4 regions of the Kitasatospora sp. NPDC050543 genome follow, and region 1 is predicted to be linked to each of the others. Evidence: riboswitches for the same ligand, from Rfam matches in the RefSeq annotation. Region 1 holds a riboswitch; each other region holds the start of a gene.

Region 1 (7,702 bases):
ATCACCCTGCAGGGCGCCAACATCCGCTTCGGGCCGGTGGAGCTGCGTGAGTCGCAGCAGCTGCGGTTGAACCGCCTCTACCCGCGCAGTCAGGTGAAGGCCGCCGCGCAGCAGCTGCTGGTGCCCCGGCCGAGCACCGGCCGGATCGGCGGCAAGCCGCTGGTCGGGCGTGAACTGCTCGGCTGGTGCAGCGAGTTCCTCGCGGCGATGTTCGACGACCTGGCGGGCAGCAAGCGCTGACGGGATGAGGGTGTGCCCGGGGCGGGTCCTTTCGCGGACCCGCCCCGGGCGGTGTGGCTCACCTCTGCGGCACCACCGCCGGGCCCAGGCCCGAGCAGGGGTGGTGCTGGCGGCCGCTCCGGTCGATCGAGCTGTTCACCGCGACGACCTGCACCAGCAGGACCAGCAGCACCACCGGGAACAGGGCGGCCAGCGAACCGGTGCGCCAGCTGAACCGTGCCGTCTGGGCGCGCAGGACGACGACCAGCAGGCGTACGAGCAGGACGACGCCCGTCAGGCTCGCGGCGAGCCCGGCCCAGGCGGCGGCCAGGGCGAAGAACGGCAGGCCGGGGCTGTTGTGGCAGCTGCGCAGCACATCGCCGACGTAGTGGCCGTCGGCCCAGACCGCCACCCTGCTGCCCGCCCAGCCGACCAGGACCAGCAGCAGCGGGTAGCGGGCCTTCGGCGGGCGGCGCCCTGGTCCGGTGGCCTGCGGCCCGAAGTGCACGGCGGCCTCCTGGCCGCCGACGTCGGTGTTCGTCATCCCGCTGTTGCCCCCGGTCAGCGGCGCACCCCGTGCACGCCGGCTCCGCCACTATGCCGCAACCGGCGGACAGTGGGCGCGGGCGCCTGCGCCGGCCCGTGCGCCTGCGCCGGCCCGTGCGCCTGCGGACCCGCCCTCTCCGCCCGGAACGGAAGTCGGCCCGTCCGACTTGCCACTCCACACCGGCGCCCGCCCGACGCCGGCCTGCCGCGGGGCTGCGGCGTGTTGGGCGTGCGGGTCGCGGGCGGGGTGATGGTTCGGGTGCCGAGCGTCCTTCGGAGGTCTCGGCCAGCGCGTCGGGCCGTCGCCGGGGCGGCTCGACGGGGGCGGGGGAGCCACGGCGTGCCGGGCTGGCCCGTTCGGGGCAGGGTCCCCGGGTGTGCCGGTGGGCGGTCCTACTGTCGAAGCGCCCGTCAGACCGTCGGCACGACCGGGAGGCTCGCTATGAACCGTGGGACCGCCGTCGCAGCGGTCGCCCTGGCCGCCGCGTTGCTCGCGGGGTGCGGCGCGACCTCGCCCGCCGGGACGGTCGCGGTGGTGGGCGGGGCACGGATCGGCTACGCGAGCGTGCAGGCGCGGGTGGCGGAGCTGCGGTCGGCCGCCGCGACGGGCTCCGGGGACGCGACGGGGGAGGCCGACGGGTTGGCCCGCCGAGCGGTGGCGGAACTGGTGCTCGACGCACTGCTGGCCGGCGCGCTGGCCGACCACGGGCTGACCGTCACGGACGGCGAGGTCGCTGCGGCCCGCGCGGCCGAGCGGCAGCGTCTCGGAGGGGAGGAGCAGCTGGAGCGGGCACTGATCCGGCAGGGGGTCCCGGCGGGCCGGATCGACACGTACTACCGCCGGCAGCTCGCCGTCGGCGGGCTGGCCGCCGCCGACGGGCAGGACGCCGGGACGCCGTCCGGCCAGGTGGCCGTCCGGCGGGCCCTGGCGGCCGCCGCCGGCGGCCGGCACGTCCGGATCAATCCCCGTTACGGCAGCTGGGACGCCGGCCGCGCCTCGCTGGCCCCCGACGCACCGCTCTGGCTCACGGCGGGCTGATCGCCCGGCGGGGGGTGAGCGTGGGGCCTGAGCGCGGGACGGTGGCGGCGGTGCCTCTGGTGCCCTCCCGCCTCCGGTCGGGCGAGCCCCTGCCCGCGACGGCGATGGTGGCCGCCGACCGCCGCGCATCGAGCACCGGCCGTCGCGGCCGCCCGCCGGCCCGGGCGGGTAGGTTCGGAGGGTGACGACGACGAACGCGGCCCCGAAGCTGATCCTGCTCATCACCACCCACCGGGTCGCCCCGGGCCTGCTCTCCTGGCCGGCGTGGGAGGCGCTGCGGGAGGCCGACCGGGTGCTGGCGGCCGATGCGGGGCATCCGCAGCTGGCGGCGGTGCGGCAGGCCGGCGTGGAGGTCACGCTGGTGGAGCGCGGGTCGGCGCCGGCGCTGGCTCGTGTGCTCACCGGCGAGGGCGGGGGAGTGACGCTCTGGCTCGGCAGCCCGGACGGTGATCCGGGGCTGACCGACGCGCTGGCGCGGCTCGCGGTCGAGGAGGCCGGGGCGGTGCCGGAGATCGAGCTGTTGCCCGGTTCGTACGACCTGCCGGGTGCGCGGCTGCTGGACCTGGTCTCGGTGATGGACCGGCTGCGCTCGCCCGGCGGCTGCCCCTGGGACGCCGAGCAGACGCACGCTTCGCTGGTGAAGTACCTGGTCGAGGAGTCCTTCGAGCTGGTCGAGGCGATCGAGGAGGGTGACCGGGAGACGCTGCGCGAGGAGCTCGGCGACGTCCTGCTCCAGGTGTTCTTCCACTCGCGGATCGCCGAGGAGGACACGGACGACCCGTTCTCCGTCGACGATGTGGCGGGCGACATCGTCGAGAAGCTGATGTACCGCCACCCGCACGTGTTCGGGGACGTCGAGGCGGCGGGCGCCGCCGAGGTGGAGGCCAACTGGGAGCAGCTGAAGGCGGCGGAGAAGCAGCGCGAGTCGGTGCTGGACGGCGTGCCGGCCGGTCTGCCGGCCCTGGCGTACGCGGCGAAGCTGGTCTCCCGGGTGCGTCGCGCGGAGTTCACCGGGGTGCCGGACGCCCCGTACGAGCTGCCGCGCGAGCTGACGGCGCAGTCGGCGGGCCGGTTGCTGCTCGCGGTGGTGCAGCGGGCGCACGACGCCGGCGTGGACGTGGACGCCGCGCTCCGGGCGGCCGCCCGCGGCTACCGCGACGCGGTGCGCGCGGCGGAGGGCCTCACCGGCTGAACACGCCCCCGCCGCCCCCGCAAGCCCCCCGTGGGCGCCCTGCGGAGGTGCCCTACGCGGCGTACGTCGGGCTGTCGGCCCGGTGGTGGGGCTGCTCCTGGACGACCTCGCTGATCGCCTCACCGACCAGGGCGAGCAGCTCGGCGAGCCGCTCCAGGTCCAGGTGGTCGGGCAGGTCGGAGAGGGAGACGATCCGCTCGCCGCCGGGCCCGGCGACGCAGAACAGGTCGATCGGCCCGAGGTGCTTCTCGGTGGTGTCGACGAGGGCGGCGACGTCGCTGGGCCGGTGGATGTCGGCGCACACGCCGACGACCGGGCAGCCGGTCCGGTCGAGCTCGGCGGCGAGGTCCTCGGCGACCCCCGGGTGCTGGTCGGCGATCAGCACGCCGTTGGCGCCGGCGGCCGTGAACCGGCGGGCCAGGTCGGCACCCGACCCGCCGCTGAGTACCGCGATGACCACCACTGCCCCGGCTACTCGCATGGTGCGCTCCTTCCTGGGGGCGACACCGCACCGGCGCCCACCAATGTCCAGTCGGAGGGATCGTAGACACGGCACGACCCTCCGCAACAGGGATTACCCCGCAGGTGACCAGGCTCACCCCTCCCCGCCAACGGATACGGTCAAGACATGCCAGATCAGCCCAGCCCCGATCAGCCCGCCGGCGCCCAGCCGCCCCTCTTCACGTGGGAGTTCGCCGCGAACCCGTACCCCGCGTACGCGTGGCTGCGCGAGCACGCGCCCGTGCACCGGACCACGCTGCCCAGCGGTGTGGACGCCTGGCTGGTCACCAGGTACGCGGACGCGCGGCAGGCGCTGGCCGACAGCCGGCTGTCCAAGAACCCGGCGCACCACAGCGAGCAGGCCCACCGCAGCGGCCGGGTGGGGATTCCGGGTGAGCGCAGCGCGGATCTGATGACGCACCTGCTGAACATCGACCCGCCGGACCACACCCGGCTGCGCCGGCTGGTGTCCAAGGCCTTCACCCCGCGCCGGGTCGCCGAGTTCCAGCCGAGGGTGCAGCAGCTGACCGACCGCCTGATCGACTCGTTCGCGGCGCGCGGGTCGGCGGACCTGATCCACGAGTTCGCCTTCCCGCTCCCCATCTACGCGATCTGCGACCTGCTGGGCGTACCGGAGGAGGACCAGGACGACTTCCGGGACTGGGCCGGCATGATGATCCGCCACGGCGGCGGTCCGCGCGGCGGGGTCGCGCGGGCGGTGAAGCGGATGCGCTCGTACCTGCTGGAGCTGATCCACCGCAAGCGGGCGGACCTCGGCGACGACCTGATCTCGGGGCTGATCCGGGCCAGCGACCACGGGGAGCACCTGACCGAGAACGAGGCCGCGGCGATGGCCTTCATCCTGCTGTTCGCGGGCTTCGAGACGACGGTCAACCTGATCGGCAACGGGGTGTTCGCGCTGCTGCGCCACCCGGAGCAGCGGGCGCTGCTGCAGTCCTCGATCGCGCGGGGGGAGCAGGGGCTGCTGGGGACGGCGGTCGAGGAACTGCTGCGCTACGACGGACCGGTGGAGCTGGCCACCTGGCGGTTCGCGACGAGCCCGCTGACGATCGGCGGGGTGGACATCCCGGTCGGTGATCCGGTGCTGGTGGTGCTGGCGGCGGCCGATCGCGATCCGGCCCGGTTCGCGGCCGAGAACACCCTCGACTTGGCCAGAAAGGACAACCCGCACCTCGGTTTCGGCCACGGAATCCACTACTGCATCGGCGCGCCGCTGGCCCGGCTGGAGGGTCAGGCCGCGCTGGCCACACTGCTCACCCGACTTCCCGATCTTCGTCTCGCCGCCGACCCCGATGACCTGCGCTGGCGTGGCGGTCTGATCATGCGAGGGCTTCGTGAACTTCCCGTGGCATTCACCCCTGAGGCCTCGCGGGCAACAGGGGTGTCACGCGGACGGCGTGTCGATCGACCTGCGTCAGAGGCGATCTGAATGCGGATCAATCCGGACATACTTGTACCGTTTGTGGACGATCAATCGACTGTCGTAATTTCTATGTGATGTCTGCGATATGAGCTTGTGATCGGTATGAGGATCCGTCTAACCTCCGTGGAGCTCGCAGTGCGAGCCCCGAGCGTGGAACGCCGAGTCCTGCCCGCCGCGTTTCGGGAAACCGACCAGACCCCTGGGCAGGGGCGGGGGAACCAGGTTTGTTGCCGTCCCCACGGCTTGGGGTGAAGCCGCAGGCGCGGGAAGAGATTCCCGCTCCACGCGGCCGGGCCACCTCCCGGTCCGAACCCGACAGCTCACCTCGCAGGCGGGCGGAGAGGGACACCGACATGCTGTTCGCTGGTAATGGCCGTCACCGTCGTCGCACCCAGACCGAGAAGGCGATCGCCGTCGCCGGAGTGACCGGCGTCGGACTCGCGATGCCGCTGCTCAGCGCCACCGGAGCCCACGCAGCCGACGTCTTCACCTGGGACGCCGTCGCGCAGTGCGAGAGCGGTGGCAACTGGAGCATCAACAGCGGCAACGGCTTCTACGGGGGGCTGCAGTTCACCTCCAACACCTGGAAGGCCTACGGCGGCAACCAGTACGCCGCGCAGGCGCACCAGGCGTCGAAGGGCCAGCAGATCGCCGTCGCCGAGAAGGTCCTCGCCGCGCAGGGGCCCGGCGCCTGGCCGGTCTGCTCGGCGAAGGCGGGGCTGGCCAAGGGCGGCGCCGCCGCCCAGGTCGACACCGGCTCCGCGGCCTCGTCCTCCTCGGACGCCTCGCCGGCCGCCGTCCAGCCCAAGCCCGCGGACGCCCCGGCGGACACTCAGCAGGCGGAGCCCAAGGTCGACTCCAAGCCGATCCGGCCGAGCGCCCCGAGCTCCGCCCCGGTCTTCTCCGGCAAGGCCGGCTGGGACGAGGACGCGAAGGTGTACTGGTACCAGAACAACGGCGCCTGGTACTGGACCAGCCACCAGAGCGTCTACAGCCAGTTCGCCGGTGACTCCAGTGCCCCGCCCACCTCGCTGCCCCCGGCCGCGTCCACCGACGAGCGCGCCGCCGAGCCCGAGGCGCAGCCCGTGGCCGAGTCCGCCGCCGCGCCGGTCGCCGCGCCCGCGCCCGCGCCGGTGCAGGCCAGCGTGTCCGACCCGGCGAGCGCGCCCGAGGCCGCGCCCGCGCCGGCCGCCCATGACTACACCGTCCGCTCCGGCGACAACCTCTCCGCCATCGCCGGCGCGCAGCAGGTCGCCGGCGGCTGGCACGCGGTGTACGACGGCAACCGCGACACCGTCGGTGACAACCCGGACCTGATCCTCCCAGGCCAGGTCCTGCACCTGGGCTGACGGCCAGGTCCCGGCCGGGCGCGATACGGCCGTGACACGGCGGCGCCGCGGTTGCACCGCGGCGGTGCTCTGACTGCAACGCGACTGTGGCGCACGGGCCGTACCGGGTTCGCCCCGGTACGGCCCTCGGCGGGGCTCCCGGTGCCTCCCGTGGGGCAACCAGGTGAACTACCGGCGGGTAGCCGGGCCACACCCTGAGACGGAACCTGGGCCAGCGTGGCCCGGCGGGCCCGTGCCGTTAGGCTCTGGTCGAAACGACTCCGCAATCGTCCGCTGACGCCACACCTGTCCGTAGGACCTGCTTCCGCATAGGAGATGCCTCGTGCCGTCCATTGATGTCGTCGTAGCCCGTGAGATTCTCGACTCCCGTGGCAACCCCACGGTCGAGGTCGAGGTCGGTCTCGACGACGGCAGCACCGGCCGTGCCGCTGTCCCGTCCGGCGCCTCCACCGGCGCCTTCGAGGCGCTGGAGCTGCGCGACGGTGACAAGAACCGTTACTTCGGCAAGGGCGTGGAGAAGGCCGTCCTGGCCGTCATCGAGCAGATCGGCCCGGAGCTGGTCGGCTACGACGCCACCGAGCAGCGCCTGATCGACCAGGCCATGCTCGACCTGGACGCCACCCCGGACAAGTCCTCGCTCGGCGCCAACGCCATCCTCGGCGTCTCGCTCGCCGTGGCGCACGCCGCCTCCGAGGCCTCCGACCTGCCGCTGTTCCGCTACCTCGGTGGCCCGAACGCGCACGTGCTGCCCGTCCCGATGATGAACATCCTCAACGGTGGTTCGCACGCGGACTCCAACGTGGACATCCAGGAGTTCATGATCGCTCCGATCGGCGCGGAGTCCTTCTCCGAGGCCGTCCGCTGGGGCGTCGAGGTCTACCACACCCTCAAGGGCGTCCTGAAGGAGCGCGGCCTCTCCACCGGCCTGGGCGACGAGGGCGGCTTCGCCCCGAACCTGGACAGCAACCGCGAGGCGCTGGACCTCATCACCGAGGCCATCAAGAAGGCCGGCTACGTCCCCGGCAAGGACGTCGCGCTCGCGTTGGACGTCGCCGCCTCCGAGTTCTACAAGGACGGCGCCTACCAGTTCGAGGGCAAGGCGCTCTCGGCCGAGGAGCTCATCGCGTACTACGCCGAGCTGGTCGCCGCGTACCCGCTGGTCTCCATCGAGGACCCGCTGGACGAGTCCGACTGGGACGGCTGGAAGTCGATGACCGACAAGCTCGGCGACAAGGTCCAGCTGGTCGGTGACGACCTGTTCGTGACCAACCCGGCCCGCCTGGCCAAGGGCATCGAGACCGGCACCGCCAACGCGCTGCTGGTCAAGGTGAACCAGATCGGCTCGCTGACCGAGACCCTGGACGCCGTCGAGCTGGCCCAGCGCAACGGCTACCGCTGCATGATGTCGCACC
Region 2 (7,702 bases), on a different contig from region 1:
AGTCGTAGTCCGAGCGCCGTTCCCCTCTCTTCCTGCTGACGCGCACCGGCCGCCCACACCCCGGCGGCCGGGACGACACCTAGTCCCCAAGGGATGACAGTCCATGACCCAGAACCTGGCCGACACCTCCCGGTCCACCGCCGCCGCCCCCACCGCCGTCACCACGGCCGTCGCGAACGCCGGTGAGTCCAGAGGCTGGTGGCGGGAAGCGGTCATCTACCAGGTGTACCCCCGTAGCTTCGCCGACTCCAACGGCGACGGCATGGGCGACCTGCCGGGCATCCGCAGCCGGCTGCCGTACCTCAGGGACCTCGGTGTGGACGCCGTCTGGCTCTCCCCCTTCTACGCGTCCCCGCAGGCCGACGCCGGGTACGACGTCGCCGACTACCGCGCCGTCGACCCGATGTTCGGCACCCTGCTGGACGCCGACGCGCTGATCCGCGACGCCCACGAGCTGGGCCTGCGGATCATCGTCGACCTCGTCCCCAACCACTCCTCGGACGCCCACGAGTGGTTCCAGCGGGCCCTGCGCGAGGGCCCCGGCTCCCCGCTGCGCGAGCGGTACCACTTCCTTCCCGGCAAGGGCCAGAACGGCGAACTCCCGCCGAACGACTGGGAGTCCATCTTCGGCGGCCCCGCCTGGACCCGCACCGAGAACCCCGACGGCACCCCCGGCGACTGGTACCTGCACCTGTTCGCCCCGGAGCAGCCCGACTTCAACTGGGAGAACCCGGCCGTCGCCGACGAGTTCCGCTCGATCCTGCGCTTCTGGCTCGACATGGGCGTCGACGGCTTCCGGATCGACGTCGCCCACGGCATGGTGAAGGCCCCCGGCCTGCCCGACCTCGGCTCGCACGACCAGCTCAAGCTGCTCGGCAGCGACGTGATGCCGTTCTTCGACCAGGACGGCGTGCACGAGATCTACCGCACCTGGCGCCGCATCCTCGACGAGTACCCCGGCCAGCGGATCGGCGTCGCCGAGGCCTGGACCCCGACGGTGGCCCGTACCGCCAACTACGTCCGCCCCGACGAGCTGCACCAGGCCTTCAACTTCCAGTACCTGGGCACCCACTGGGACGCCGGGCAGCTGCGCGAGGTCATCGACGTGTCGCTCGACTCGATGCGCCCGGTCGGCGCCCCCAGCACCTGGGTGCTCTCCAACCACGACGTCACCCGGCACGCCACCCGCTTCGCCAACCCGGCCGGCGGCACCCAGATCCGTACCCCCGGCGACCGCGAGCTCGGCCTGCGCCGGGCCCGCGCCGCCAGCCTGCTGATGCTCGCGCTGCCCGGCTCCGCCTACCTCTACCAGGGCGAGGAGCTCGGCCTGCCGGACGTCACCGACCTGCCCGACGAGGTCCGCCAGGACCCGTCGTTCTTCCGCAAGGCCGGCCAGGACGGCTTCCGCGACGGCTGCCGGGTCCCGATCCCGTGGTCCGGCACCGAGGCCCCGTACGGCTTCGGCCCCACCCCGGGCGGCCCCAGCTGGCTGCCGCAGCCCGCCTCCTGGGCCGAGCTGAGCGTCGAGGTGCAGAGCGGCGACCCGACCTCCACGCTGGAGCTCTACCGCAGCGCCCTGGCGGTCCGCCGCGAGCACCCCGCGCTCGGCGCCGGCACCGAGGTGACCTGGCTGGACTCCCCCGAGGGCACGCTCGTCTTCCGTCGTGACAGCGCCGAGGGCTCCTTCGTCTGCACCGTGAACGCCTCCGCCGAGCCGGTCCGGATCGCGACGCCGGGCCGTATCATGCTCTCCTCCGCCGACGCCGTCGGCACGAGCGAGCCTAAGGACGGTGCGGTGGACGGATGGACGGTCCTGGCGGCGGACAGCACCAGCTGGTGGGCGGTCTGACATGGTTGCAATAGGCTCTGGGATCGTGACTACGGCGCGACTCTCAGACATCGCGGCGCAGGCGGGGGTCAGCGAAGCCACCGTCTCCCGCGTACTCAACGGCAAGGCGGGCGTCTCCGCCACCACCCGGCAGACCGTGCTGGCGGCGCTGGACGTGCTCGGCTACGAGCGCCCCACCCGGCTGCGCCAGCGCAGCGCCGGCCTGATCGGGCTGATCACCCCGGAGCTGAGCAACCCCATCTTCCCGGCCCTCGCGCAGGTCATCGAGCAGGTGCTCAGCCGGCACGGCTTCACGCCGGTGCTCTGCACCCAGACCCCGGGTGGCGCCACCGAGGACGAACTGGTGGAGATGCTGGTCGAGCGCGGTGTCGCCGGCATCGTCTTCGTCTCGGGTCTGCACGCGGACACCACCGCCGACCACGACCGGTACGCCAAACTCACCGGCCGGCAGGTCCCGTTCGTCCTGATCAACGGCTACAGCGAGCGGTTCTCCGCCCCGTTCATCTCGCCGGACGACCGCTCTGCGATGTGGATGGCCGTCCAGCACCTGGTCGAACTGGGCCACGAGCAGATCGGCCTGGCCATAGGGCCCAGGCGCTACGTTCCGGTGCTGCGCAAGGTCGAGGGTTTCACCGCCGCCACGAAGGAACTGCTCGGCCTCACACAGGAGCAGGCCGAGGCCATGGTCCACCACACCCTGTTCAGCGTCGAGGGCGGCCACGCGGCTGCCGGCGCACTGCTGGACAAGGGCTGCACGGCGATCGTCTGCGGCAGCGACATGATGGCGCTCGGCGCGATCCGGGCGGTGCGCCAGCGGGGCCTGTCGGTGCCGCAGGACGTCTCGGTGGTCGGCTTCGACGACTCGCCGCTGATCGCCTTCACCGAGCCGCCGCTGACCACCATCCGCCAGCCGGTCGAGGCGATGGCCATCGCCGCCGTCGACGCCCTGCTGGAGGAGGTCGGCGGAAACGCCGCGCAGCGCGGGGAGTTCATGTTCCAGCCGGAGCTGGTGATGCGCGGCTCCACCGGCGCCCGGCCGGGCCGCGGGGAGTGAACCCCAGGCCGTGAGCCGAGCCGTGAAGGCCCCCGGAGGATCCTCCGGGGGCCTTCACGCTGCCCGGGCGCGCCGCGCTGCCCCGTGCCCGCACGGGACGCGGGAAGCGGCCTCCCAGGGCCCGTCCGCCATGCGCGTCGGTCAGGCGCGCGCGGGGCATCGTCGGAGCGGCCCTAGCCCTCCTGGACGGGCGGCTGCTCCTGGGCGAGGCGCTGCCCGTCGGCGGCCTCGGTGGTGCGGCTCTCGGTGCGCCGCCCCCTGGCCAGGTAGTCGCGGACGATCAGCTCGATGGCGTCCTGCGGGCTGGCGGTACCGGAGAGCAGCATCACGTCGATCGCGAGATTGGCGTCGAGCGTGACGGTGACCTGGGCCATGGTGACTCCTCCTCGGGTGCTGAGCAGCAGCATGCCCGGAGGTCCAGCGTTTGACCATGGCCCGGTGGGACCGGTACGGCCCGGTGTTGATGGGTACGCCGCGGCCCCCGGGGAGAGCGAGCAGACTCCTCCCGGGGGCCGCGGCGTACCGCGCCGCTGGGATCAGACCCGGCCGGCGAAGTCCGGGGCCCAGTTGGCGATGGTCTCGACCCTGACGCCCGCACTCGGGTTGGCGGCCTCGACGTAGCTGCCGTTGCCGGTGTAGATCGCGACGTGGTAGACGCCCGAGTCGCTGCCGTTGTTGGACCAGAACAGCAGGTCGCCCGGCTGCAGCTTGTCCAGCGACACGTGGGTGCTGGCGGCGGCCTGGTCGGCGGCGACGCGCGGGATGGAGATCCCGGCGGCACGCAGCGCGGCCTGGGTCAGACCGGAGCAGTCCCAGCCGCCGTTGCCGGTGCCGCCGTAGATGTACGCCTGGCCGACCTTCGACTGCGCGAAGGAGACCGCGGCGGCCTTGCTGCCGGTCGCGGTCTGGGCCGAGGTGGTCGCGGCGGCCTTGGTGGCGGTGGCGGCGGCCGGCTTGGTCTCGGCCTTGGCGGCGGGGGCGGCGGAGCGGTTGAACCAGTCGAAGTGCTCCGCGTCGGCCTTGTCGTCACCGAGGGACAGGTGCTGGCCCGGGTAGATGACGTTCGGGCCGTCGGTCAGGACGGACTTGTTGAGCTCGTACAGGCGCTCCCAGCCGCCCTGCACGTTCTCCTTGTCGGCGATGGAGGAGAGCCAGTCGCCGGCGATCACGGTGTAGCTGGAGGCGTGCGCACCGTGCTGCTGCGACCAGGACTTGCCGGTGCCCTGGTCGCTCTTGGCGGGGGCGGCCGGGGCCTTGGCGGCCGGGGCGGCCGGGGCCGGGGCCTTGGCGGCGGGGGCGGCCGGAGCGGCCGGAGCTGCCGGAGCGGTGGTGTCCAGGACGGGCGCGGGGCCGCCCTTGGTCAGACCGGCCTGCACGGAGCAGACGGGCCAGGCGCCGGGGCCCTGCTCGGCGAGCACCTTCTCGGCGATGGTGATCTGCTGCGCCTTGGTGGCCAGGTTGGCCTGCGAGGCGTACGCGGTGCCACCGAAGGCGGCCCAGGTGCTGGAGGTGAACTGGAGGCCGCCGTAGAAGCCGTTACCGGTGTTGATGGCCCAGTTGCCGCCGCTCTCGCACTGGGCGACCTTGTCCCAGGTGGCGACGGAAGCGGCGGAGGCGGTGCCGGAGGCGAGGCAGGGGATCGAGAGGCCGACGCCTGCCACGCCGACGGCGGCGATCAGGCGGCGGGTGCGGCTGGACAGACGGGTGCCGTTGGTGGGCAGCATGAAGAAGCGTTCCTCTCCCACGCCTGCGAGGTGAGCTGTCGGATTCGGGCTGGAGTTGCCCGGCCGTACTGAGCACGGCTTCACCCCTAGCCCTGAACCGGTGTGGGACCGGTCCGGGGCGGCTTACCTGGGTCCCCCGCGCCTGCCGTGGTGCGTTTTCGCGCTGCCAGCGCACCCGACGGCAGGCCTCGGCGTTGCGGGTGAACTGGGCCCGTGTGACCACGAGCGGCAGCACGTTAAGCAGACTTAAGTTCAAACTGCAAACATGTGTGAGCTTGCTCACGAGGCCTCCGCAAGATCGCGACAGAGTGTCCGACATGATCAGAAACGGGCGGTTTCCAACAAGCCCCTTGCGGTCGGCGAGATCTGCCTATGCTTCAGGAGTCAGCGCATGACGCAGCCGTCTGGGGGGAGGGCTACGAGGCCATGGTCGCGAGTGACGAGCGGAACACCGGGGGCGGGCCGGCCGGCGGGACCAATGGCCCTGTCGCCGGGGCCGGTGCGGGCCGGCCGCTGCGACGGCGGACGATGATCCGCTGGCTGGCCGTCGGTAGCGCCCTGGCGGCGGTCTCCGGCGAGGAGCTGCTACGCCGTTCGCTGAGCGGGCGCGACGCCCACGAACCATCAGTCGGACCCCCCGCCGCCGGCTCCGGGCACCCCGGCGCGGACCCCGGGCACACCCACGGCGGCCCGCCGCCGGCGGCGGGGCAGTCGCCGCCCGCGGTGGACGAGAGTGGGCGCCGGTGGTCCGATCCGGCCGGCTGGGGTGGCTCGGTGCCGGGTCCGCGCAGCGCGGTTCGCATCGCAGACCGGGTCATTCTGGACATTGACCTGGAAATCGGATCAATCGTCATCGAACCATCAGGCGTGCTGGTCTTCGCCTCCGACCGCACGCTCACCCTGAGCTCGGCGGGCAACGTCGAGGTCCGCGGCGCGCTCGCGCTCGCCCCCGCCGGCACCGCCACCCACACCCTGCGCTTCCCCGCCGTCGACGAGCGCCGCTTCAAGGGCGACGGCATGAGCGTCCTGGACACCGACACCGGCCTCTGGGTCACCGGCGCCGGCTACCTGCGCCTCGACGGTGCCCCCCGTGCCGCCTGGGTCCGCGCCGCCGCCGCGCTGAAGGCGGGGGACACCACCATCGAGCTGGCCGCCGCCCCGGCCGGCTGGCAGCCCGGCGACGAACTCGCAGTCACCCCCACCGCCGCCCCGAGCGAGGCGGACTTCTCCACCTCCTACGACCTGCGCACCATCAGGACCGTCAGTGGAAACACCGTCACGCTGGACGTGCCGCTCGCCCACGCCCACCCCCGGGTGGCCACCGGAGGCGGCGTCACCCTCGGCGCCGAGGTGCTCAATCTGACCCGCAACGTCCGCGTCGAGGGCACGGCCGGCGGCCGGGCCCACATCCACCTGACCAGCTCCCGCCCGCCCGACGTCCGGCACGCGGCACTGCGCTGGCTCGGCCCGCGCACCGACACCCGCGAGAGCTGGCAGGGCCCGCAGGGCGCCACCCCGGTCACCGCGCCCGTCGTCGGCCGCTACGCCCTGCACTTCCATCTGCTCGCCGACAGCAGCCGGGGCACGGTCGTCGAGGGCGTGGTGGTCCGCGACGCGGGCAACCACGCCTTCGTCCCGCACGGCAGCCACGGCATCACCTTCCGCAGCTGCGTCAGCCACGACACCTGGGAGGACGCCTACTGGTGGGACGGCCCGCTGGACACCCGCACCCCGCAGGGCCCCTCCGACGACATCACGTACGAGTCCTGCGTGGCCTCCCGCACCGTCTTCGAACCCGCCCCCCGCGCCTACCGGCTGACGGGCTTCAGCCTCGGGGCCGGCAGCGGCGGCCGGGCGGTGGACTGCGTCGCGGTCGGCGTCCAGGGCGCGACCGGGGCCTCCGGCTACGAGTGGCCGGAGACCAGCGAGGGCGTCTGGACCTTCGAGCGCTGCCTGGCCCACAACAACCTGCAGGACGGCATCTTCGTCTGGCTCAACGCCGAGCACCACCACGTGGTCACCCAGTTCGTCGGCTACCACAACGGCGGCTGGGGCATCGAACACGGCGCCTACCTCAACGACTTCGACTACACCGCGAGCGTGCTGTACGGCAACGCCGCCGGGGGAGTGGCCCTGCACTCGCTGGGACGCGACAAGGGGACGGTCTTCGACGGCCTGCTGATCGACGCCGCCGGGCAGTCGGACTACGCCGTCGCCACCGCCCGGCACCAGCTCGCCGGTGAGAGCGTCACCTTCAGCCGCTGCCGGCTGACCGGCTATCGCCGGGCCGGCATCGCCTTCCAGGCCGACCAGGAGGGCCGGCCGGACGACATCGCGGTGCTGGACTGCGAGTTCGCCGGCCCGGCCGGCAGCGAGCTCTGGCTCGACCCGCAGTCGTCGGCGCCGAAGAGCATCGTGCTGCGCCGGGCGGGCGAGGCCGGCGCCGTGCAGGTGCGCAAGCCCGGGGCGGGCGGCACCGCCGTGCCGCAGTGGAACGCCGCCACGACGCCGGCCCCGGCGGTGGCGGGCGGCGCCCGTCCCGTCCTGCTGCCCGCGCTGGCCCTCAAGGACGCCGCGGCGTCCACCAGCCGGCTCACCGCCGGATCCTGAGTCCCGCAGCCCGAGGGCCGGGCGGCGGCGCAACGCGAAAGGGGTTCCGGGCGGACCCGGAACCCCTTCGGCGCGAACGAGCCGACTACTCGGCCGACTGCTCCTCGGCCGGCCCGGCCTGCTCGGCCTCCGCGGCGGCGAGCTCGGCCTCGGCGGCCGCCAGCTCCCGCTCCAGCGCGGCGAGGTAGGTGGAGGCGACCAGCTGGCCCACCGTCGGGTAGGCGCCGAGCGGGGCCGCGCTGGGGCAGCCGGTCTCCTCGGCGGCGGTCGCGAGCAGCTCGGGGTCGGCCTCCGGGCCGATCACCAGCGGGGCCAGCGCCGGGCGCTCCGAGCCGGTGGCCCGCAGGTGCTCGACGGCGGCCGCGACCGAGCCGGGGACGTCCAGGGCGGCGGAGACGACCGGCACGGCGAGCCGGGCGGCGAGCAGCACACCGGTGATCCCGGCCGCGGCGGCGGCCTCCTCGC
Region 3 (7,702 bases), on a different contig from region 1:
GCCGGTGGCCGTGCTGATCCTGATCGCCACCCCGCTGACCACGCTGGAGTTCCCGGTGCTGTTCAGCTCGGTGGTGGGCAGCGACCCCTGGGCTGTCACGGCCCTGGGGCTGCGCAACCTGCTGCTGCTCGCCGCGGCGCTGCTCTCCTGCGTGCGCCTGTGGCGCTCCACCCGCGGCCCGGCCCCGCTGCCCGCCACCGTGGTGCTCGCCCCGGCGGACGGCCCGGCCACCCCGGCCTACCCGGTGCGCCCGGGCATCGCCTACGAGCAGGACCTGCTGGACGGGATCGACCGGCCCATCGCCGGCGCCGACCGCTGAGCGACGCCCCCGGGGCGGCCCGTGCCCGGACTGGGAAGTCGGCCGGGTCGGCTTCCCACTCCACCGGTGACCGGGCGCCGGTCAGCCGCCGCCGAACAGCCGGCGGGCCTCGTCGATCCACAGCGTGGTGAACTCCCCCAGGCCCGTCCCGAGCTCGCTGCGCAGTACCTGGTCCAGCTGCCGCCCCCGGCCCGCCCCGGCGCCCGCCGCGCCGACGGCCCGATAGAGGGCAACCAGCTTCTGCCGGCCGTAGCGACGGGCGAGCAGGTCGCAGGCGAGCCAGGACAGCTCGTACGCCTGGGAGATCCCGGCGGCACCGGCCGTGAAGTCGGCGTCGGCGGGCAGGGCGGTGGGCAGCCGCCCGGCGGCGACGTCGGCGGCGAGCTCCGGGGCGATCTGGCGGGCGGTGCGGCCGGTGTCCAGGTAGCCCGTCCAGTCGGCGACGCCCTCCGAGAGCCAGAGCGGGGTCCATGCCCGGGTGTCGGCCCGGGTCGCGACATGGGTGGCCTCGTGGGTGAGGACCACCTGCCGGCCGAACGCGCTGAGCCTGCGGTAGGCGTCCGGGTTGATCATCACGCGGTCCGCGGGGGCCTGGTCGGGGGCGCCGGGGGCCGAGCTGGTGACGGCGGCCATGTCGGTGTAGTCGGCCGCCCGGACGTCCAGCAGCCGGGCGAACTGGTCCTCGGTGGCGGGTAGCTCCAGCAGCAGCCGGCCGGCCCAGCCGGTGCCCCAGACCGCGGTGACCGCCGGGACGACCGTCCCGGCGACCGCGGCCACCTCCGCGGGGCCGGTGGCGGCGCCGTCCAGCCCCAGCACCAGGCAGTGCGCACCGGCGGCGGCCCGGACGACGCCCAGGTCCCAGAGCGCCGCCGGGCCGCCGGCCGGCTCCTCGCGCTCCACCAGCCAGCGCCCGCCCACCCGGGCCAGGGCCAGGCGCCGCGAGTAGCGCGCCGGCTGCCCGTCGTAGCCCTCGATCCGCACGGCCAGTTCGGCGGTGACCTCCGGGCCGGCGCCCGGCAGCCCGGCCGGCACCGGGGCGAGGTACTCCAGCCCGGCCAGCGGGACGGCCGCCAGCCGCTCCCGCAGCTCCTGCTGGGCGCCCGCCGCGCCGGCGGTGGCGGTGGCGGCCAGCGCGGCCGCGTCCCGGCCCAGCAGGGCCTTCGCCCGGGCGTCCAGCAGCTCCGTCAGGCCCGGCCCCGGCCCGGTGGCGGACGCCCGGCGGGCCGCCGTCGGGGCGGCCGCCCCCGGCACCGAGAGCTGGGCCAGCCCGCCGGCGGCCAGCAGCAGCGCGGCGCGCCTGGACAGCACCGCGCGGCCCGCCGCGCCGTCGGGGCGGGGCAGGCCGCGTGGGGGCGGGTCGGCACGGCTCAGAGCCGGACCACCCCCGAGACGGGCATCGCGTTGACGCTCTCGTACCGCACCCGGGCGCCCGGGTAGGGGGCGTGCACGACCACACCGCCGCCGGCGTACATACCGACGTGGTGCATGTCCTTGTAGAAGATCACCAGGTCTCCGGGTCGGGCGTCGGCGAGGCTGACCCGCTGCCCGGCGTACGCCTGGGCCTGCGAGGTCCGCGGCAGGGTCACTCCGGCCTGCCGCCAGCTGTAGTACATCAGACCGGAGCAGTCGAAGGTGCGCGGCCCGGTGGCGCCGTAGACGTACGCGGAGCCGATCTTGCTGACGGCTGCGGCCAGCGCGTCGGCGGCCCGGTCGGATGCGGGCGGGACGGTGCCGAGGTCGAGCCGGTCGGTGCCCCTGGTGGCCCGCTGCTCGGCCTCCCTGGCGTCCTGGGCGACCATCCTGGCCCGCTCGGTGGCGCCGAGGCTGTTGAGCAGCTTCTGTGCCTCGTTCAGCCGCTGCTGGATCTGCTGCTTGTTCTCGGCGAGCGAGCGCCGGGCCTCCTCCAGGTCGGCGAGCTTGGCCGAGGTCTCGGCCCGGCGCTGGTCCAGGCGGCGCTGACGCTCGACCACCTCGCGCAGGGTCTCGTGCTCGCGCTCGGCGACCTGATCGAGGCTGCGGGCCCGGGCGAGATAGCCCTCGGGATCGGAGGCCAGCATCAGCTGGACGGCCGGCTCGATCCCGCCGGAGCGGTACTCGGCGGCGGCGACGGTGGCGAGTTCGCCGCGCAGCCGGTTCAGCTCGTCCTGGGCGAGGGCCACCTGCCCCTGGAGCGAGCCGGTCTCGCTCTGCAACCGGTGCTGGTACTCCTGGGCCGCGTTGAACCTCTCCGAGGCCTGCTCGGCCTCCTCGTAGAGCTGCTCGACCTGCGCCTTGACGTCCCGCTTGCTCGGCGGGTCGGCGGGCGAGCCGGGGAGGGCCTGGGCACTGCCACCCGCCGTCACGGCCAGCGCGGTGGTGGCGGCCGCGGTGAGCACCAGCGCACGGGCGAGCGGGTGCGCACCTGGCAGTTGGGTTCGGCGGTGCATCGCCATGCGGCGGCGGCTCCATTCCTGCGGCCCGCCCCGCCACCGCCCCGGGTGGGCGGCCGTACGAGCGGGGTCAGGTGGCAGACGTTAGCGAGTCCGGGCGATCGAGTCCAAACCCCTCCCAACACGAATATTTGACCCAATATCGGACAAGCGGTCGACTGTAGTCCCAAAGCGGCAGGCCCGGCCTCCGAGTGGAGACCGGGCCCGCGAGGTGCCTACCGGGGCGTCAGACGCGCACGATGGCCGAGATCGACATCATCGTGGCGGTCTCGTAGCGCACGACCGTGCCGGTGCGCGGGGCGTGGATGACCTGGCCACCGCCCACGTACAGGGCGACGTGGCTGCCACCGTTGTAGATGATCAGGTCGCCGGGCTGGGCGTTGGCGATGTTGGTGCCGACCCGGGTGCCCGCATTGGCCTGCTCCTGCGAGGTGCGCGGCAGCGAGACACCCGCCTGGGCGTACGCCCAGCCGGTGAGGCCGGAGCAGTCGAAGGTGCTCGGCCCGGTGGAGCCGTACTTGTACGGGGAGCCGAGCTTGGACTCCGCGGCCGCGATGGCCGCGGCGGCGCGCGAGCCGGCCTGGGCGGTGCTCGGCGCCGGAGCGGAGGCGGCGGGAGCCTTGGCCGCGGGGGCCGAGGTGTCCTGCTTGGCACTCATGTCGGTGCGGGCGGCGTCGCGCGAGGCCCGGTCGGCCTCGGCCTTCGCGGCAGCCTTGGCGGCTTCGGCCTTGGCCTTCGCCTCGGCGGCGGCCTTGGCCTCGGCGGCGCGCAGCGCCTCGCGCTCCTGCTCGGTCAGCGTGTTGAGGAGCTCCTGGGCCTTGGCGAGCTTGCTCTGGATCTCCTCCTTGCTCGCCCTGAGCTGCTGGGTGGTGCCGTCCAGCTCGGCGAGCTTGGCCTGCGCCTCGCCCTTGTCCTGGTCGAGCTTGCGCTGCTGCTCCTGGAGCTGCTTCAGGGCGTCGCTCTGCGAGCTGCCGACCTGGTTGAGCGAGCCGGCCTGGTTCAGGAAGTTGTCCGGGCTGGTGGAGAGCATCAGCTGGACGGTCGGCGAGATGCCGCCGTTGCGGTACTGCTCGGCCGCGAGCTCGGCCAGGCCGCCCTGGAGCTCGGTCACCTCGGACTGCTGACGGGCCACCTTGTCCTGGAGCTCGCCGACCTGCTTCTGCAGTTCCTGCTGCTTGACCTGCGCACCGTTGTACTTGTCGGTGGCGACCTCGGCCTGCTCGTTGAGCTGGTCGACCTGCTCCTTGACCTGGTCCTTGGTGGGCGTCGGGTCGGCGTGCGCACCGGACTGCGCGGAGATCGCGACGGCGGCGGCAGCGGCCGCGGTCATGATCGACACACGGGTGCGACTGGCAGGCTTGGGACGACGATGGGACGCCACGAAGGCGGGCTCCTTCTTCCTACGTCCGCCTACCGGGTGAGCTGACGGGTTCGGGCTGGAAGAGACGCCCTACGACGCCTCACCGTCCGCTCCCGCGGCCGGCCTGGCGCCGATTCACCCCGAGGAACATGGTTCCCCGGCTCCGGTCCACAGCACCCCCGCAGGGGCTTCCCCGTAGGGCAGGCGAGCTGCCCCGCTGCTTCACGGACTCGGCGGTAACCCCCGCCGCCACCCGGGATGGGTGATCGACTGTGCGGTGGTTCAGGGCCTGACCCTAGTAACGAAACCGTGATCCGTTCAAATCCTTGTCAGTAAAAAGTCTGAATGACGCCGTAGCATTCCGGGGAATCTGACCATGTGTGATCACGCACCCACTCAGAGCTGACTGATTCTCACCATGTGGCCACCGACACCCGACCGGGGTGACCCAGATCACAGTGCCCCGACTCCGGGGGCCGGGCGTGTCGGAAGACCGGGATGACCGGTGATGTGGCGAGCAGGCAGCAAATGTCCGGATTGGACGAGTTGCTGGCGGAAGGTCAGGGCGGGCGGTCAGACCCGGCGGATGCTGTTGATCTGCATCGCGTCCGCCTTCATCACCTTGACCACGTCACCGGTGTGCGGCGCGTGCACCACCAGACCGTTGCCGATGTACATACCGACGTGGCTGCGGTCCGGGCGGTAGATGATCAGGTCGCCCGGCTGGGCCTCGGCCAGCGAGGGCACCCGGGCGCCGACGTTGCCCTGCGCCTGCGAGGTCCGCGGCAGCGAGACACCCGCCTGCGAGTACGCCCACACCATCAGGCCGGAGCAGTCGAAGGTGCTCGGCCCGGTGGCGCCCCAGACGTACGGGGAGCCCTGCTTGCTCATCGCCTTGGCGACGGCCGTCCCGGCGTAGCCGGCGGCCTGCGGCAGGGCCGTCAGGTCGGCGCGGGTGGAGTCGCGCGAGGCGCGGTCCTGCTGCTGCTGGGCCTGCTGCAACGCGGCCCGGTCGGCGGCGCTGAGCGAGTTCAGCAGCGCCTGGGCGTCCTTCAGCTTCGTGTTGACGTCGGTCTTGGCCTGGTTCAGCTCCTTGGTGGTGCTGTCCAGGGTGGCCAGTACGGCGGCCGCCTCGATCTTCTGCTGGTCCAGGCGGCGCTGCTGGTCCTGAAGGCCCTTGAGCGCGTCGGTCTGGGTCGTGGTGGCCTGCTGGACGCTGGAGGCCTTCTGCAGGTAGCCGTCCGGGTCCGAGGCCAGCATCAGCTGGACGGAGGGGTCGATGCCGCCGGTGCGGTACTGCTCCGCCGCGACCTCGGCCAGGCCCACCTGAAGCTGGGTCATCTGGTCCTGACTGCGGGCCACCTGGTCCTGGAGCTGGTCCGACTGCTTGCGCAGCTGGTCCGCCCGCTCCTTGGCGCCGTTGTACTTCTCCGCCGCCTGCTCCTGCTCCTCGTTCAGCTGGTCGATCTGGGCCTTGACCTCCTCCTTCTTGGAGGGGTTCGGCGCAGCGTGGGCACTGACCTGGGCGGAGAGGGCGACCGCGGTCGCTGCGGCAGCGGTGAGCACGGTCACCCGTGCACGGCTCGGCTGCTTCGGACGGCGGTGGGAGGCCAAGGGACCGGCTCCTTCTTCCTGCGGGCTCGCCCGATCGGGTGAGTATCCGGAAAATAGGTTTGACGCCAGACCCTAGTGAAGATCACAGCATTCCGCCACTCCCCTCCGGGCACCAGGTTGACGCCGAAACCCCGAATTCACGCGATCCACACAGCGCCGTCATCCGTCCGCCAACGAGCCCGTGACCATGCGGACCCCACGCCGCCGACCGGGTGTCAACCGGCCCTCAGGGCCGGGCCAGCCGGTTGAGCAGCAGAATCGACGCCACCGGCCGCGCCCCGGCCTTGCGTACGCCGTCGGCGACCTCCCGGTCGGTGGAGACCACCACCACCGGCCGCCCCTGCGGCTCGGCCCGCACCAAACGCCGGATCAGTTCGTCCGCGGTCTCCCCCGTACGGCTGAACCGCACCCGCACCCCACGCGGCGGCGCCATGATCACCGGGACGTCCAGGTCCTGCCCGTCGAAGACACAGGTGACCTCCGCCTGGGTCCGCTGGGCCAGCATCGCCAGGCCCCCCAGCAGCCTGATCCGCTGCTGCTCCAGCGGCAGCGCCGGATAGCCGGTCTTGGTGACGTTGTAGCCGTCCACCACCAGGTGCACCTGCGGGATCGCCAGCAGCTGGTCCAGCAGCGCCGGGTCGTCCTCCGCCAGCGCCCGCCTGGCCACGTCGTGCGGCGAGGCCGAGCCCGGCACCACCGCCTCCACCAGGTCCGCCGGGTGGAGCTGAGTCACCGGCAGGGCCAGCTCACGCTGCAGCCCCTGGGCCGACTGCAGGACGGTGTCCAGCAGCAGCCGCAACCGCATGTCCTCCACGCTGCGACCCTCACGGGCCGAGCGCCGGCCCTGCTCGACGGCCGTCTCCAGCTCCGAGACCCGGTGCCTGAGCCGGCGGGCCTCCGCCTCCGCGGCGCTGCGCTCGACGGCCGCCGCCGAGCGCGCCGCCTCCAGCTCGCCGGTCAGCTTGCGCGCCTGCGCCTGCGCCCGGCGGGTGTCACTCTCCAGCGAACGCACCTTCTTGCGCAGCGATTCGGCCTCCTTGCGCACCCCCTCGGCCTCGGCCCGCTGCCGTTCGAGATCCGCCCGCGCGGAGGCCCGTAGCTCGGCCAGCTCCTGCTGGAGCTTCTCGGCCAGCCGGGTCGCCTCGGCGGCGGCGCCCTCCACCCCGGCCCGCTCGGCCTGCTCCCCGGCCTCGGCCACCAGCCTGGTCCAGCCCGGCTGGCGCAGCAGGTACGCGGCGGCGGCGACGTCCATCGGGTCGGCCGCGCTCGGCACGCTCCCGGCCTCCAGGGCCTTCACCAGGTCGGGCTGACCCAGCCGCAGCCGGTCCGCTATACGGAGCCGGAACGCCGGCTCGGACTCCAGCGCGGCGGCCAGCGCGGTGGCCGCGTACTTGGCCCGCCGGGCCGGCGTGAACTTGGCGTACTGACGCAGGGACTGCGGGAGTTCGGCCGCGGGCAGCCCGCCGAGCGCGTCGGCGGCGATGCCCACCACCCGACGGCGTACACCCTCCGGCAGCGGCCGGTCCAGCTGTTCGGCCGGCCGGCCCTCCTCGCCGGCGTCCGGCGCGGCCGAGGTCTGCTCTCCGGCCGGGGCGGCCCCGACCGCGTCCGGGGCCTGCCCGTCCACAGCGGGCGGCTGCCCCTGCGGTCCGGCGGGCTCCCTCGCTGCGTCGTCCACCACGTCCTCGGCTCCGATCCTGTTCTGCGGGGTGCTCACGGCCTACTGCCGCTGCCCTGAAACCCACCGCTCTCTGCAATTGTCCCGTGTACCGTGCCCCACCCCGCGCCACGCCACACACCCGCGGACCGGGGCCACCGCGGCGCGCACACCACGCACGGGGCCCCGGTACCCGCGCGGGACGGCGCTCTCAGCCCTGCTCGGCGCCGTCGGCCTGCGCGGCCTCGGCCCCGGGCCTGTCCACCAGCTCCACCTGGTCCACCGCGTTGCACCAGCGGCAGCGCACCGACTCGACGCTCTCG
Region 4 (7,702 bases), on a different contig from region 1:
GACTCCCGGATGTAGATCACGCCGTCCTCGGAAGCGATTTCCACACAGTTGGCCTGGTCTCCGCTGAAGCTCGACTTCTGCCAGGTGAGCTGAGACATGGATGCCTTCCCTAGAGTGTGTAGCGGATGTGCTGGATCAGCCCCCACGAATCACGCTCCGCGTGCGACCGCGAGGAAGGACTGGCATCCAGCGGCGGTAGCGCCAGGCTTTTGAGCCGAGCAAACTTCTCGCGATATGCAGCGATCGCCTCGGGCGCCCCGAGATAGACGGAGCCCGCGGGATGCTCCATCAGGACCGTATCCAGCTCATCGTGCGCGCCGCCCAGCATCATGAAGGTGGTGTCGGTCGATGCGTATTCGGCACAGCTGAACGGCAGGATCTGGATGGTGACCTGGGGGAGTTCACTCATCTCCACCAGATGGTCCAGCTGCCGCTTCATGACCGCCGAACCCCCGTACATGGCATGCAGAGCCGCCTCGTGCACCACCGCGTGCAGCGGCGGAGCATCCGGGCCGACCAGCACGTGTTGGCGGTCGAGACGGAACCGGACCTTGTCCGGGTCGCCGCTGAGAATGACCTCGGCGTAGGGCTCGATCTGGAGCAGACCGGGAATCAGCAGCGTTTCGTAGCTGTCGAGCGAGATGGCGGCGGCCTCGGACTCCGCCAGGTCGAGCGCCGAGGCGTTCATGACGCCCTTGTAGGTGCTCCACCAGCCTTTCCCTGTGCTCCGGCCCATCGCGATGAGCGCGGCCCGGAACTCCAGGTCGTCGCAGCCACACGCATCGAGCCAGGTGTCCAGGCGCTCAAGGTTGATACCGAGGCGTCCGGCTTCCGTATGACTGACCGCCGGCCCCTTCATGCCAATCTTGATGCCCATCTCCGGTGCGGACAGGCCGGCCGCCATGCGCAGGCGCCGCAGTTCCTCGCCGAATCGACGCTGCCGTTCACTGATTTCCGCCCTGAGTCCCACGCCCGCCCTCCCTCTGTCTGCGCAGTGTGGCTCGCGACCCGGCGTGGACGCCACCCGGCCCCCGGCTTGCCGCCGCCCTCCATATGCAGAAGTTTAGGCAGCTTGACCAAGTCGGTTGCAACGTTGGCACCTACTGCCCTACCTTCGGTGACAGTCAGCTCACCGGACGGAGCGTCAGTAACCCTTCTCCTCGCCGGCAGTAGGTACCGGCTGCCCCGGGACCGCAGAGCATCCGTCCACGGCACTGCCAGCCGCGCGCCGGACTCGTTCACGGTGACAATCCGCCCACGTGTGCACTCCGTCCACCCATCGAGGGGGATCCATGCGAGTCTCCACGCCTCCGAACACCACACCGCCGCCCGACTGGACGCCCGCGCTGCTCCTCCTGCGCGACCTCATGGTCGACGGTGGCTGGCACGCGGACCTCGTGCACGACGCCGAGACCGTCCTGTGCGAGCTCTACGTCAACAGCCATCGGCACGGCCGCAGCACCCCGGTCGTCTCGATCGCGCTCACCGGCAACCGCCTGCGCGTCCACGTCTACGACGACTCCCCCGACCTCCCCGTCCCCCGACCGCTCCCGCCCGGCGAGCCGTTCGCCACCTCGGGCCGGGGCCTGCTGATCGTGGCCGGGCTCGCCACCCGCTGGGGCTACAACCGGTGCGGCAAGGGCAAGATCGTCTGGTTCGAGCTGGTCGCGTGATGCCCGAGGAGCACCGCTACGCCCCGCGTCGCCGAACGCCGCCGCGCCGGTCCCGGCGTGCGAGCCGGGGCCGGCGCGGCGACCCTCACGTGTGGGGCACGCCCTCCGTCAGGGCGTGATGCCGTGCTGCTGGAACCAGGTCTCGGGGTCGACCGGCGCGCCGCCGCCGGGGCGGACCTCGACGTGCAGGTGCGGGCCGGTCACGTTGCCGGTGGCGCCGACCTTGCCGATCTGCTGGCCCGGGACGACCTTGCCGGAGGCCCGGAGGATCGAGGAGAGGTGGCAGTACCAGATCTCGGTGCCGTCGGGCAGCGTCTGGATGATCCGGTAGCCGTACGAGCCGGACCAGCCGGCCGACGTGATGGTGCCGGCACCGACCGCCATCACCGGGGTGCCGGTGGAGGCGGCGAAGTCCAGGCCGGTGTGCAGGTGGGCCCAGTACGAGGCGCTCTGGCCGTAGTGCGCGGTCAGCTCGTAGTCCGCGATCGGCAGCTTGATGGCCGCCAGCTTGGCCTTCTCGGCGGCCTCGGCCGCGCGTTCGGCCTCCAGCTGCTGCGCCGCGCGCTTGGCCTCGGCCTCCTTGGCGGCCTGGATCCGGGCGCTCTCCTCGGCGGCGGTGCGCTGGCTGTCGGCCTGCAACTGGATGCGGGCGGCGAGCGCGAGGCCGGGGTCGGGGTCGGCGGAGAGCGAGACGGGCGCCTCGTCCGGGGCCGCGATGGCGGGCGCGGCGGCGGGTGTCGCGGCGGCGAAGCCGGTGGCGCCGAGGGTGGCGGCCACCGCGGTGACGCCGAGCAGCGGGCCGGCGCCGCGGGACTGGCGGGGCATCCGGTGCCGGTTGACGTCGGCGCTCTCCGGGGCCGACTCGCCCGGGGTGTCGAGAGGCTGGCCGAAGGACGAGCCGAACGGCTGGCCGAAGGACGGGACGGCGGGCGCGGCCGGAGCGGCGGAGGCCTCGGCCGCGTACGGCGCCTCGTACGACGTCTCGGCGTACTGCGCGTCGGTGTACGGCGCGTCGTGGTGCTGGGTGGCCGAGGGCCACGGGTGGTCGAGCAGCTGGGTACCGGCTCCGGTGCCGGGCAGGTGTGCCGGGGAGTGCGACGACGCCACGGAGGCGCGCTCCTTTCCTTCCTTCGCGCCTACCGGGTTAGCTGACGGGTTCGGAGCAGGAAGGTCTCCTACGGCCTGGCCGGGGCCTGGCCGATTCACCCCAAGGAACATGGTTCCCCGGCTCCCCGACCTGTCCGAAGGCAGGTCGTCGGGATTAAGCGACGGCGCACGGTGCCGCGTGGGTACGGCGTTCAGGACCGCGCTGCGTTATCAAACGTTAATCCTAGGAGCCCATGATTCCAAGCCAATCGGGAGGTGCAGTTCGATCCTTCCGGGACGGGATGGGTGATTTGAGGCGGTTGACACCACTGTGCACCGTCACCACCCCATCCCCGCACTACCCAACGTGAGCGTACGTCAACGAACCACCCGGTGAAGTGAGTACGCGTACTCATGTGTGTGGCAACGGAGTTGGCGAGTCTTGCGGCATGAGCACACCGATGCAGTCACGCACCACGGCCGCATACTTCGTCCAGGCCGTGCTGTCCTTCGCCCTCTCCTCGATCGCCCTCGCGGCCGGGATCGCCTACCTGCCGGTGGACTCCTGGACCCGGGCCTTCCTGGCAGTCGGCCTGCTGTACACCATCACCTCCTCGTTCACGCTCGCCAAGGTCATCCGTGACCGGCAGGAGAGCACCGAGATCGTCACCCGCGTGGACCAGGCCCGACTGGAGAAGCTGCTGGCCGAGCACGACCCGTTCAAGGTGGACGGGATCTGAGCACCGCAGCACCGCAGCAGCCCCGTAAGCCCGGGAGCCCGGGCGCCCGGGAACCGAGGGTCCAGGCACCCGAGCACCCGGAGCACCCGAGGACCCGGGCCTCGGCTCCGGCGATCGCGACAGAGAACCATCGCGCCATCCTTGACGACTAAGGCTATTAGCCTTAGCTTTGTGGCTATCGGCATTTCGTTGATGGCACGGCCAAGAGGCCAAGGAGGCCCGCGATGTCCAGCTCCACCATCCCCGCGACCCAGTACCTCTCGCTCCCCGGCGGCCGCCTCGCCTTCGACGACACCGGCGACGACACCGGCGCCGGGCCCGGCAGCACCGCGCACGGCGCCGGCGCCCCCGTCCTGCTGCTCCCCGGCATGCTCGACTCGCGCACCGTCTACCGCCACCTGCGCCCGCTGCTGGTCGCGGCCGGCCACCGGGTGATCACCCTCGACCTGAGAGGCTTCGGCGAGTCCTCGATCGCCTGGGACGACTACTCCCCCGCCGCGATCGCCATCGACGCCCTCGCACTGCTGGACCACCTCGGCATCGAGCGCGCCGTGCTGGCCGGCAACTCCTACGCCGGAGCCAGCGTGGTCAAGGTCGCCGGGCTGGCCCCCGAGCGGGTCGCCGGGATCGTCCTGCTGGACGCCTTCATCGAGAACCTGCCGCAGAACGCCTTCCAGCGCCTCACGGTGAAGGCACTCGGCGCGGCCCTCGTCCGCTTCCCCTCCGTCTGGGGCTACTACCTGCGCAAGATGGCGTACCCCACCGCCAAGCCGGCCGACTTCGAGGAGTACGTCGCGGGGCTGGTCGTCGCCCTGCGGACCCCCGGCCGCAAGGCCGCGACCCGGGCCTACGCCCAGGGTGACTCCTCGCCGGTCGGCTGGAGCGAGGCCGTGAGCTGCCCCGCGCTGGTCGTGATGGGCACCAAGGACCCCGACTTCCCCGAGCCCGAGGCCGTCGCCGACCGGCAGGCCTCCGCCCTGAAGGCACGTAAGGTGATGATCGAGGGCGCCGGGCACTACCCGATGGCGGAGTTCCCGCAGGCCACGGCCGACGCACTGGTCCCGTTCCTGCGCGAGCTCGCGTAGGGTCCTCGGCGGCCCGGGCGGGTCCCACGGGCTCGCCTCGCCGTCGCCCGCCCTCATCTGCCCTCACCCGGTCACCCGGTCACCCGTCCCACGGGTCACCCACGGCCACACGGCCACGCGCCGGCCACGCGTACAGGCGCGGCGCACCCGCCACGGGCCGGCGTGAGCGCACCCCACCCCCCTCGCACCACGGAGGTCCCCCATGCCCCGAGTCGGACTGACCCCCGACAGCGTCGTCACCCACGCCCTCGGCCTGATCGACGAGCAGGGCCCCGAGGCCCTCACCCTGGCCGCCGTCGCCGCCCGGGCCGGCGTCGCCACCCCCTCGCTCTACAAGCACGTCACCGGCGGCCTGGCCGAGCTGCGCCGGCTGCTCGCGGTACGCGTCACCGAGGAACTGGCCGACCGGCTGGCCGAGGCGGCCGTCGGGCGCAGCGGGGACGACGCGGTGGCGGCGGTGCTGCGCGCCTACACCGCGTACGCCACCGAGTACCCGCACCGCTACAACGCCCTGCCGCAGGCACCGCAGCCGGACGACGAGCTGACCCGGGCGGCCGGGCGGCTGGTCGGGGTGATCATCGCGGTGCTACGCGAGTACGGGCTGGACGGCTCGGAGGCGATCCACGCGGCCCGGGCGGTGCGCTCGCTGGCCCACGGCTTCGCCTCGCTCTCGATCGGCGGGGCGTTCCAGCTGGCGGAGGACCCGGCGGTCACCCAGGACCGGCTGATCGGGCTGCTGACGGGCGGGCTGCGGGTCTGGCCGAGCTCCTGAGGCGTTCGGCCGCCGGGTGTCGGGTCGAGCGCGCCCGCAGGCCACCCCGCAGGCCGATGCCCCTCGCCGCCGTCTCCCGTGCGGCCGTCACCCGGCCGTTCCGTCAGCCGTTCCGTCAGCCGTTGCGCCGGGCAGCCCGACGGGGCGGTCGCGGTTGACCCATTCCCCGGCCAAGCGAAATAGGATATTAGGAATTCAGTACGAGACGGGATCGAGCTTCCCCGGGAGCGGAAAGGCCGGGTATCCCGATGGACCTGACCTCGCCCTGGCTCCCTCCCTCCGACGACGGGAACGGGACCCCCCGCACCAACCCCGGCGCCCGCAGCGCCATGCGGTGCGTCCGGTTATTGCTGCGTTGCAACAGTGCCGCCGAGCTGCTCGGCACCATCCTCGGCGAGGGCCCCGGCTGGATCACGGGTGAGGGCTCGGCCGTCTACCTGCTGGACTCGGCCGGGATGCTCCGGCTCACCGCCTCGCACGGACTCCCCGACTGGGCCCACGAGCGTTACGGCGTCCTCGACCCGGCGAGCGAGCTGCCCGCCGCGATGGCGCTGCGACTGCGCCGCCCCTACCTGCTCAGCCCCGAACGCACCAGCGTGGAGTACCCCAACGACAGCGTCGGAATGGGCACCGGCATGGTCGCGATCGTGGCGCTGCCCATGATCGTGGACGGGCAGCTGCTCGGCGTGGTCGCGCTGTCCCTGGCCCACCGGGGGACCGTCCCGCACCGCGACCTGGACATCCTGGAGACGCTGGCCGAGGCCTGCGCCCACCGGCTCTCCCACCTGCTGCACCACATGCACGGCGGCGGCGGCGCACCGGCCGGTGCGGGCGGCAGCCCGCCGGACGCCGCCGATACCGCCACAGCTGCCGGAGCCGACTCCGACACCGCAACCACCGGCACCCGTAGCGACACCCGGCCCGAAGGCCCCGACCGACCCGCGCGGCTCGCCCAGCCCCTGCTGTCCCTGGCCTTGCGCTCCGCCGGCTCCGGCGCCTTCGAACGCGACCTGGTCACCGGCGAGAACTTCTGGGACACCCAGGCCTACCGGGTGGTGGGACTGCCGCCACCCGCCGAGGGCGCGCCCACCGAGGCGCCCGACCTCAGCCGGATCGTCCACCCCGAGGACCTGCCCGACGTGCAGGCGGGCCTCGCCGACGCGCTCGCCGCCGGCGGGCCGTACCGGCTCTGCTACCGGGTGCTGCGCCGGGGCGGCGGGGCCGTACGGATCGAGGAGAACGGCGAGGTGATGCTCGACGTGCACGGCCGCCCGGTACGGATCGCCGGGCTGCTCACCGACCGCGACCGGGTGGCCGGCCCCGAGCCCACGCCCACGCCCGCGCCCGCCCTGGGGGTCCCGGCCGGCTCCGAGGGCTCCGAGGGCTCCGAGGGCGACGCGCCGCTGGCTGGCGCCCGCTCGGCGCTGCTGCTCGCGCTCACCCGCACGCTCTCGCGCGCCGTCACCGTCCGGGACGTCACCACGGCGATGACCGACGTGGCCCGCCCCGCGCTCGGCGCCGCCGGCCTGGTGCTCGACCTGGTCAACGAGGGCCGGCTGCTGCCGGTCTCACACACCGTCTACGGCGGCCGCCGCCGCAGCGAGCTGACCCGGCTGGCCGACCTCTCCGAGGGCGTGATGCAGCACTCGCTGGCCCGCTCCGCCCCGCTGTTCAGCGAGCCCGGCCACCGCCCGCCCGGCGGCGGGCCGCTCACCCCGCCCTCCTGGGCCGTGCTGCCGCTGATCGCCTCCGGCCGGCAGGTCGGCTCCTGCCTGATCACCTTCGCCACCGAGCGGGTCTTCAGCCGCGAGGACCGCACCCTGTACTCGGCGTTCGCCGGCATCCTCGCCCAGTCCCTGGAGCGCGCCCGGCTCTACGACACCCACCACTACCGGGCCACCGAGCTCCAGCGCGCGATGCTGCCCCGCAGCCTGCCCGAACTCCCGGGCGTCACCTCCGCCGCCCGCTACCTGCCCAGCACCGAGGGGATGCAGATCGGCGGCGACTGGTACGACCTGCTGCGGCTGCCGGACGGCCGGATCGGGCTGGTCATCGGCGACGTCCAGGGCCACAACGCCGAGGCCACGGCCGTGATGGGCCAGCTGCGCAGCGGCCTGCGCGCGTACGCCACCGACGGACACGACCCCGCCGCGACCCTGGCCAGGACCAGCCGCCTGCTCGCGGAACTCGACACCGATCTCTTCGCGACATGCCTCTACCTCACCCTCGACCCGGCCGAAGGCACGCTCCTGGCCGCCCGCGCCGGCCACCCCTCGCCGGTGCGGATCACCGACGCCGGCGCCGCTGAGCTCGACCTGCCGGGCGGCCCGCCGCTGGGCGTCGACC

What was found. Region 1 has a riboswitch for cyclic di-AMP ahead of ACIBH3_RS01740 (transglycosylase family protein). Riboswitches for the same ligand answer to the same signal wherever they lie in the genome.
Region 2: linked by a shared signal. The riboswitch ahead of ACIBH3_RS29435 (transglycosylase family protein) and the one ahead of ACIBH3_RS01740 (transglycosylase family protein) in region 1 are both predicted to bind cyclic di-AMP.
Region 3: linked by a shared signal. The riboswitch ahead of ACIBH3_RS17985 (NlpC/P60 family protein) and the one ahead of ACIBH3_RS01740 (transglycosylase family protein) in region 1 are both predicted to bind cyclic di-AMP.
Region 4: linked by a shared signal. The riboswitch ahead of ACIBH3_RS22565 (M23 family metallopeptidase) and the one ahead of ACIBH3_RS01740 (transglycosylase family protein) in region 1 are both predicted to bind cyclic di-AMP.

The regions. Positions count from the first base shown of each region.
Region 1 is NZ_JBITGZ010000001.1:417,760-425,461, reverse strand. It holds gene mfd (transcription-repair coupling factor) at 1-240, shown strand, start outside; gene ACIBH3_RS01765 (hypothetical protein) at 299-763, opposite strand; gene ACIBH3_RS01760 (SurA N-terminal domain-containing protein) at 1,208-1,804, shown strand; gene ACIBH3_RS01755 (MazG family protein) at 1,986-2,996, shown strand; gene ACIBH3_RS01750 (SDR family NAD(P)-dependent oxidoreductase) at 3,049-3,477, opposite strand; gene ACIBH3_RS01745 (cytochrome P450) at 3,625-4,947, shown strand; cyclic di-AMP (ydaO/yuaA leader) riboswitch at 5,120-5,289, shown strand; gene ACIBH3_RS01740 (transglycosylase family protein) at 5,295-6,290, shown strand; gene eno (phosphopyruvate hydratase) at 6,613-7,702, shown strand, end outside.
Region 2 is NZ_JBITGZ010000033.1:16,020-23,721, reverse strand. It holds gene ACIBH3_RS29455 (sugar ABC transporter permease) at 1-8, shown strand, start outside; gene ACIBH3_RS29450 (glycoside hydrolase family 13 protein) at 104-1,849, shown strand; gene ACIBH3_RS29445 (LacI family DNA-binding transcriptional regulator) at 1,851-2,903, shown strand; gene ACIBH3_RS29440 (hypothetical protein) at 3,077-3,277, opposite strand; gene ACIBH3_RS29435 (transglycosylase family protein) at 3,440-4,648, opposite strand; cyclic di-AMP (ydaO/yuaA leader) riboswitch at 4,633-4,790, opposite strand; gene ACIBH3_RS29430 (hypothetical protein) at 5,054-7,237, shown strand; gene ACIBH3_RS29425 (sirohydrochlorin chelatase) at 7,323-7,702, opposite strand, start outside.
Region 3 is NZ_JBITGZ010000013.1:59,560-67,261, forward strand. It holds gene ACIBH3_RS17970 (glycosyltransferase 87 family protein) at 1-319, shown strand, start outside; gene ACIBH3_RS17975 (hypothetical protein) at 401-1,627, opposite strand; gene ACIBH3_RS17980 (NlpC/P60 family protein) at 1,687-2,751, opposite strand; gene ACIBH3_RS17985 (NlpC/P60 family protein) at 2,975-4,078, opposite strand; cyclic di-AMP (ydaO/yuaA leader) riboswitch at 4,140-4,294, opposite strand; gene ACIBH3_RS17990 (NlpC/P60 family protein) at 4,682-5,722, opposite strand; gene ACIBH3_RS17995 (NYN domain-containing protein) at 5,949-7,349, opposite strand; gene ACIBH3_RS18000 (hypothetical protein) at 7,591-7,702, opposite strand, start outside.
Region 4 is NZ_JBITGZ010000018.1:128,195-135,896, reverse strand. It holds gene ACIBH3_RS22580 (DUF397 domain-containing protein) at 1-98, opposite strand, end outside; gene ACIBH3_RS22575 (helix-turn-helix domain-containing protein) at 110-970, opposite strand; gene ACIBH3_RS22570 (ATP-binding protein) at 1,293-1,673, shown strand; gene ACIBH3_RS22565 (M23 family metallopeptidase) at 1,782-2,780, opposite strand; cyclic di-AMP (ydaO/yuaA leader) riboswitch at 2,793-2,951, opposite strand; gene ACIBH3_RS22560 (YiaA/YiaB family inner membrane protein) at 3,209-3,499, shown strand; gene ACIBH3_RS22555 (alpha/beta fold hydrolase) at 3,724-4,584, shown strand; gene ACIBH3_RS22550 (TetR/AcrR family transcriptional regulator) at 4,787-5,356, shown strand; gene ACIBH3_RS22545 (SpoIIE family protein phosphatase) at 5,704-7,702, shown strand, end outside.